DNA from 3 places in the Bradyrhizobium sp. Leo78 genome. Region 3 is predicted to be linked to each of the others. Evidence: predicted binding sites of a transcription regulator. Region 3 holds the regulator's gene; each other region holds the start of a gene.

Region 1 (2,267 bases), on a different contig from region 3:
AGGCGGGGCAGGCGCCATAGGGATTGTTGAACGAGAACAGCCGCGGCTCGATCTCGGGGATGGTGAAGCCGGAGACCGGGCAGGCGAACTTTTCCGAGAACAGGATGCGTTCCGGTCCGCTCTTGTCGTGGATCTTTGCGGTCTTCTTCTTTTCTTCGGCGGGAGCTGCCGCCGGGGCGTCGGCGAATTCGATCACCGCAAGGCCCTCGGCAAGCTTGAGCGCGGTCTCAAAGCTCTCCGCGAGACGCTGACCGATGTCGGGGCGCACCACGATGCGGTCGACGACGACGTCGATGTCGTGCGGAAACTTCTTGTCGAGGCTCGGCGCTTCGGCGAGCTCATGGAAGGTGCCGTCGATCTTGACGCGCTGAAAACCCTTCTTGAGATATTCGGCGAGCTCTTTCCGGTACTCGCCCTTGCGGCCGCGCACGACCGGCGCCAGCAGATAGAGGCGAGTGCCCTCGGGCAAGGCGAGCACGCGATCGACCATCTGCGAGACGGTCTGGCTCTCGATCGGCAATCCCGTGGCCGGCGAATAGGGCACGCCGACGCGGGCCCAGAGCAGGCGCATGTAGTCGTAGATCTCGGTGACAGTGCCGACGGTGGAGCGCGGGTTCTTCGAGGTGGTTTTCTGCTCGATCGAAATGGCGGGCGAGAGGCCGTCGATCTGGTCGACATCAGGCTTCTGCATCATCTCCAGGAACTGGCGGGCATAGGCCGACAGCGATTCGACATAGCGGCGCTGGCCCTCGGCATAGATGGTATCGAAGGCAAGCGAGGACTTGCCGGAGCCGGACAGGCCGGTGAAAACGACGAGCTTGTCGCGGGGAATCTCGACGTCGATGTTCTTGAGATTGTGCTCCCGCGCGCCGCGGATCGTGATGGCACGCGTTGAGGAGCCGGCGGTCGGTTGGCGCTTCGCCCTGAGCACTTCATCCATATCGGCATTTCCAGGCGCTTGTAAGCGCGCCACGTTATGGGCGCGCGTCGTCGGAAATCCCTACCACGGCGCCGATGGGGTGATGCCGGAACATAGGAAGAACGGGCGACGATTTCCAGTGCTCAGCACGAATCATCAACGATTTGTTTCTGATCGCATTTCCTGCGTGCAGCTTTGGCAGTAGCTGGCAGCAAGAGGGGCTCGCGCAAGCGGAGCTTCGCAGATGAGCGGCTCGGAACTAACGACACGCAAACAAAAAGGCCGGCACAAGGCCGGCCTTTTCTTAAGATTGATATCCGATCGCGAGATCAGTACCGTCCGATGATCGGAGCGCCGCCGAGGCCGAACTTGTAGTTCACGCGGACGGTGACGAGGTCGATGTCCTGCTTGATATTCTCGGTGGCGAAGAGGCTGCCGGCCGGGCCGGCGAAGCCATTGTTGATGAAATCGTAGGAGCGATTGCCCAGGAAGATGTGATTGTACTCGGCGCCGACCGACCAGTTCGGCGCAAAGCCGTACTCGATGCCAGCGCCAACCGAGGCTCCCCAGCGGGTGTCGTTGATGTCGTTGGTGATCGGGAAACCGGTGAAGGCGTCACGCACGCGGTAGCGATCGGCGACCACGGCCGCGCCGCCCTTGACGTAGAACAGCACATTGTTGGCAGCATAGCCGATCTGGCCGGTGATCAGGCCGAAGGCGTCGACCCTGGTCTCGTTGGTGTCGATGCCCGTCAGCAGGCTGACGTTGCTGCCCTTGAAGTCAGCCCAGTTGCCCTGACCTTCGACACCGAACACCCAGGTTCCGGTCTGCCAGCGATAGCCGATCTGACCACCAGCAGTGCCGCCGTCGGCGTTATGGGAGCCGTCACTGAAACCAAGGACGTCCCAGCGGTTGCGGCTCGTTCCCCAGCCGCCGTTGCCGCCGATATAGAACCCGGTCCAGTCGTAGACGACGGCGACGGGCGCCGGCGGAGCCTTGACATAAGGGCGCGCGGCAAGATCGGCAGCCGAGGCGGGCGCAGCCAGCGCAACCAAGGCAACCGTTCCAAGCAAAAACTTCTTCATCGTAGCTCTCCAGCCTTTGTTCGCTTCAATTTGGTCCCGAAGCGTTACGGTATTAAAGACGCGAGCGCCGCGCCGTCGTTTTAGGCATATACTCCGATTCAACCGGAAATACCGTCGCCGAAACGCAACACTTCCCGGCGAAGTAGCGGGAACATAAGTTAATGATTTTCTTGATGTTTTATGGAACCCGAGGGTCGATTTCGGGTTCCATCCTGTCTGCACCAAATTTAGGCCACAATGTCACCACGATTACGTCAAGTTGC
Region 2 (2,267 bases), on a different contig from region 3:
CGATCGTTGCCGCGCGCGCGGAAAACATGCCGAAGGACAATATCGAGCGAGCCATCAAGAAGGCCGCCGGTAACGAGGGCGAGAACTATGACGAGATCCGCTACGAGGGCTATGGCCCCGGCGGCGTCGCCGTGATCGTCGAGGCCCTGACCGACAACCGCAACCGCGCCGCCTCCGACATCCGCTCCTACTTCACCAAGTCGGGCGGCAATCTCGGCGAAACCGGCTCGGTCGCCTTCATGTTCGACCGGGTCGGCATCATCGAATATGACCACAAGGCCGCCTCCGACGATGCGGTGCTGGATGCGGCGATCGAGGCGGGCGCCGACGACGTCGTATCGAGCGAAAGCGGCCACGAGATCTACGCCTCGCCGGAATCCTACCGCGAGGTCGCGAAGGCGCTGGAAGCGAAATTCGGCGAGCCGCGCAAGGCGTCGCTGACCTGGAAGCCACAAAACACCGTCGCCGTCGATGACGAGACCGGCGAGAAGCTGCTCAAGCTGATGGATCTGCTCAACGACCACGACGACGTCCAGAACGTGTTCGCCAATTTCGAGATCTCGGACGCGCTGATCGCGAAGATGGGCGGGTAGCCCCATCTCTCGTGATGCCGTCATGGCCGGGCTTGTCCCGGCCACCCACGCGTATCCACTCGTACTGAAGGACGTGGATGCCCGGGACAAGCCCGGGCATGACGAGGTGGGGGCACCGCTTTCCCCGTGCATGACCTCCCCGTTTGTGTTTCGTTCTCGAAACGCAGCGGTTATCACTACCCCATGACAGTCCAGCCGATTCGCAAACCCACCCGCATTCTCGGCATCGACCCGGGCCTCCGCCGCACCGGCTGGGGCGTGATCGAGGTCGAGGGCAATCGGCTGGTGTTCATTGGCTGCGGCTCGATCGAGCCGTCGGAACGGCTGCCGCTGTCAGGCCGGCTGCTTGCGATCCATGAGGGGCTGGCCGCCGTGCTCGGCGATTTCAAACCGGCGGAAGCCGCGGTCGAGCAGACGTTTGTCAACAAGGATGGTGTTGCGACGCTGAAACTCGGTCAGGCCCGCGGCGTCGCCATGCTGGCGCCTGCAATGTTCGGCATCGAGGTTGCCGAATATGCGCCGAACCAGGTCAAGAAAACCGTGGTCGGCGCCGGACACGCCGAGAAGAACCAGATCGCCGTGATGCTGAAGATCCTGCTGCCTAAGGCCGAGCCGCAATCGCCCGACGCCGCCGATGCACTCGCGGTCGCGATCACGCACGCCCATCACCGCCAAAGCACCGCGCTGCGGCTGAGAGTAGCCAGCCTATGATCGGCAAATTGAAAGGCCTCATCGACTCCTATGGCGAGGATTACGTGATCCTCGATGTCGGCGGCGTCGGCTATCAGGTGCATTGCTCCGCGCGCACGCTGCAGGCGCTGCCCTCGCCGGGCGAGGCCGCAGTGCTCTCGATCGAGACCTATGTGCGCGAGGACCAGATCAAGCTGTTCGGCTTCCGCACCGACAACGAGCGCGAATGGTTTCGCCTGTTGCAGACCGTGCAGGGCGTCGGCGCCAAGGTCGCGCTCGCCGTGCTTGGCACGCTGCCGCCTTCCGACCTCGCGAACGCGATCGCGCTGCGTGACAAGGCCGCGGTGGCGCGCACGCCCGGCGTCGGGCCGAAGGTCGCCGAGCGCATCGTCAGCGAGCTGAAGGACAAGGCCCCGGCCTTTGCCAATGTCGATCCCGCCGTGGTCCATCTCGCCGGCGCCATCGACAACGAGCGCGCGCCGCGGCCGGTGACGGACGCGATCTCCGCATTGGTCAATCTCGGCTACGGCCAGCCGCAAGCCGCCGCCGCCATCGCCGCCGCCTCGCGCAGTGCAGGCGAGCAGGCTGAAACCGCGCAGTTGATCCGGCTGGGCCTGAAGGAACTGGCGAAGTGATGGCTCACCCTACGGGACTATGCCTTCGCACTGCCTGTTACTGGGCCCTCTCCCCTTGTGGGAGAGGGCAGCACCGGAATCGGCAACGAACACGATTGGGTGAGGGGTTTCTTTCCGCGAGCAGCTTGCCCGCCGCGACAATCCCTCATCCGTCGCGCATTGCATGCGCGCCACCTTCTCCCACAAGGGGAGAAGGGAAGGACGCGCGCTTTGCCCACCCTACGATCGCTGCGATCGTCACGGAATTGACGACATGAACCCGCCCTCCCGCATCGTCACCCCTGAGCGTCGCGCCGATGATGTCGGCGACACCGCGCTGCGTCCGCAATCGCTGTCCGATTTCGTCGGC
Region 3 (2,267 bases):
CGCTGGCGGCGTCGATGAACTATCCGGAACTCCCCGTGCGGCGCCGACCCAAGGTCGCCGTGCTCGCGACCGGCGACGAACTCGTGATGCCGGGCACCTCTCCGGGTCCAGGCCAGATCGTCTATTCCAACGGCTATGCGCTGCGGGCGATGGCGCGTGCGGAAGGCGCTGAAGCGATCGATCTGGGGGTCGCCGCCGACACGGTTGCCGCCACCACTGACGGCATCCGCCGCGCGCATGCCGCGGGCGCCGACATCCTCATCACCACCGGCGGCGCCTCGGTCGGCGACCATGACCTCGTGAAGCCGTCGCTTGAGGCCGAGGGCGTGACCATGGCGTTCTGGAAGATCGCGATGCGGCCGGGCAAGCCGATGATGCATGGCCGGCTCGGCGCGATGCGAGTGATCGGCCTGCCCGGCAATCCGGTGTCGTCCTATGTCTGCGCCTATCTGTTCCTGGTGCCGTTGATTCGGGCCCTGCTCGGCCGCTCGGCGATTCATCACGTGACGGAAAGCGCCCTGCTCGGCCGCGATCTCGCCGCCAACGATCAGCGCGAAGATTATCTTCGTGCGCTACTCGAAGAGCGCGACGACGGCACGCTGATCGCAACGCCGGTCACCAAGCAAGACAGTTCGCTGCTTGGGAATCTCACTGCGGCGCAGGCACTTGTGATCCGTCCGCCATTCGCGCCAGCCGCAGCAAAAGGCGCGCCTTGCGACATCCTCCGATTGCCTGAATGACGCGGCGACCAGCATCTACCGGAGCATCTCTGATCGCGTTCACCAGAAATTAAGTGGTTGCGGAACACATATCGAACATATAGTGTCCGTTCATGATTTGTTTCGAAACTCGCTGTCTACGAATGGGAGTGCGTGACTCCCGAGATCAGCTCTTCTCAAGTCTCGGATCGAACGACGCTACCAACCGGGGGAATGCTCGCGATGCTTACGCGCAAACAGTATGAACTTCTGCGTTTCATCAACGAACGGCTGAAAGAGGCCGGCGTGCCTCCTTCCTTCGACGAGATGAAGGACGCGCTCGACCTGCGCTCGAAGTCCGGCATCCACCGCCTGATCACGGCGCTGGAGGAACGGGGCTTCATCCGCCGCCTGCCGAACCGCGCCCGCGCGATCGAGGTGATCAAACTGCCTGAGCTCTCCGCTGCCGGCAACGGCCGCCGCGGCTTCACGCCGAGCGTCATCGAGGGCACGCTCGGCAAGCGCACGACCAGCGCGGCCGTGGCCGAAGACGATGGCAACCGTCCCGTCGCCGTTCCCGTGATGGGCCGGATCGCGGCGGGTACGCCGATCGAGGCGCTGCAGACCCGCAGCCACACCATCAGCGTGCCGCCCGACATGCTCGGCTCCGGCGAGCATTATGCGCTCGAGGTGCGCGGCGATTCCATGGTCGAGGCCGGCATCCTCGACGGCGACATGGCGCTGATCCAGCGTAACGACACCGCCAACACCGGCGACATCGTGGTGGCGCTGATCGATGAGGAGGAAGCGACGCTGAAGCGCTTCCGTCGCCGCGGCGCGTCAATCGCGCTTGAGCCTGCCAATGCGGCCTACGAAGTCCGCATCCTGCCGCCGAACCGGGTGCGGATCCAGGGCAAGCTGATCGGGCTTTATCGCAAGTACTGAGCCGACGAGGACGCAGCAGCTCGTCTGGTACTTTGGTGGGTGATCTGCCCTCAAGGACACTGACAAGAACGATTTAGAGTGATTAGAATAAGAGCCCCGGTAAGTTCGCCGGGGCACTCTCGATGCAAGGAGATGTGCGGCAGCGCCTCCTATCGTGTTTGTGAACGGCTAGAGGGCGCGGGCCGTACAAATGCCAAGAACGGAGCAGAGGCTTATAAGTTATCGTCCACTCTGATAGAGGCCTGCGCCTCTTCCCAGGCACGGGTCGGCTATCTCGAATGAGGAGCAATCCGATGTGTGACTATAGCCTGCATGCCGTGGCGACGCGTCCCGCCCAAGTTGGAGAGACGCTTATCACCACCACCTTCCGCGGCACTTCGACCCGCGGCTTCGCTTCGGAAAGCGATCCGACGGTCGCAGTCTGCATGCTTCCCGGAACCGAACTCGCGTTCGCCGATAACGTCCGCTACGACAATCGCTGGATCTGGACCAAGACGACCGGCTTCCGTGTCGGCAAGTTCAACCAGATCGATGCGCATATTCGGGATCGTCATCACGACGCGATCGAATTCCCCGATGGCAGCCATGTGCTGGTGACCCAGCTCTGCGAAGGGCAGCGGGCGA

What was found. Region 3 encodes LexA, which represses DNA repair genes until DNA is damaged. Its sites were predicted from a motif close to TGTTCNNNNTGTGTTCNG; they were not measured.
Region 1: a site for LexA is predicted at 1,027-1,044, ahead of uvrA (excinuclease ABC subunit UvrA). Genes of this name have one in related genera too.
Region 2: a site for LexA is predicted at 734-751, ahead of ruvC (crossover junction endodeoxyribonuclease RuvC). Genes of this name have one in related genera too.

Annotation. Positions count from the first base shown of each region.
Region 1 covers NZ_JCAMOT010000024.1:31,366-33,632, reverse strand. Annotated here, with positions in the region: gene uvrA (excinuclease ABC subunit UvrA) at 1-940, opposite strand, end outside; gene AC5ZG1_RS26875 (outer membrane protein) at 1,249-2,004, opposite strand.
Region 2 covers NZ_JCAMOT010000021.1:69,206-71,472, forward strand. Annotated here, with positions in the region: gene AC5ZG1_RS24830 (YebC/PmpR family DNA-binding transcriptional regulator) at 1-593, shown strand, start outside; gene ruvC (crossover junction endodeoxyribonuclease RuvC) at 777-1,304, shown strand; gene ruvA (Holliday junction branch migration protein RuvA) at 1,301-1,918, shown strand; gene ruvB (Holliday junction branch migration DNA helicase RuvB) at 2,172-2,267, shown strand, end outside.
Region 3 covers NZ_JCAMOT010000014.1:1,529-3,795, forward strand. Annotated here, with positions in the region: gene AC5ZG1_RS19000 (molybdopterin molybdotransferase MoeA) at 1-740, shown strand, start outside; gene lexA (transcriptional repressor LexA) at 942-1,643, shown strand; gene AC5ZG1_RS19010 (hypothetical protein) at 1,937-2,267, shown strand, end outside.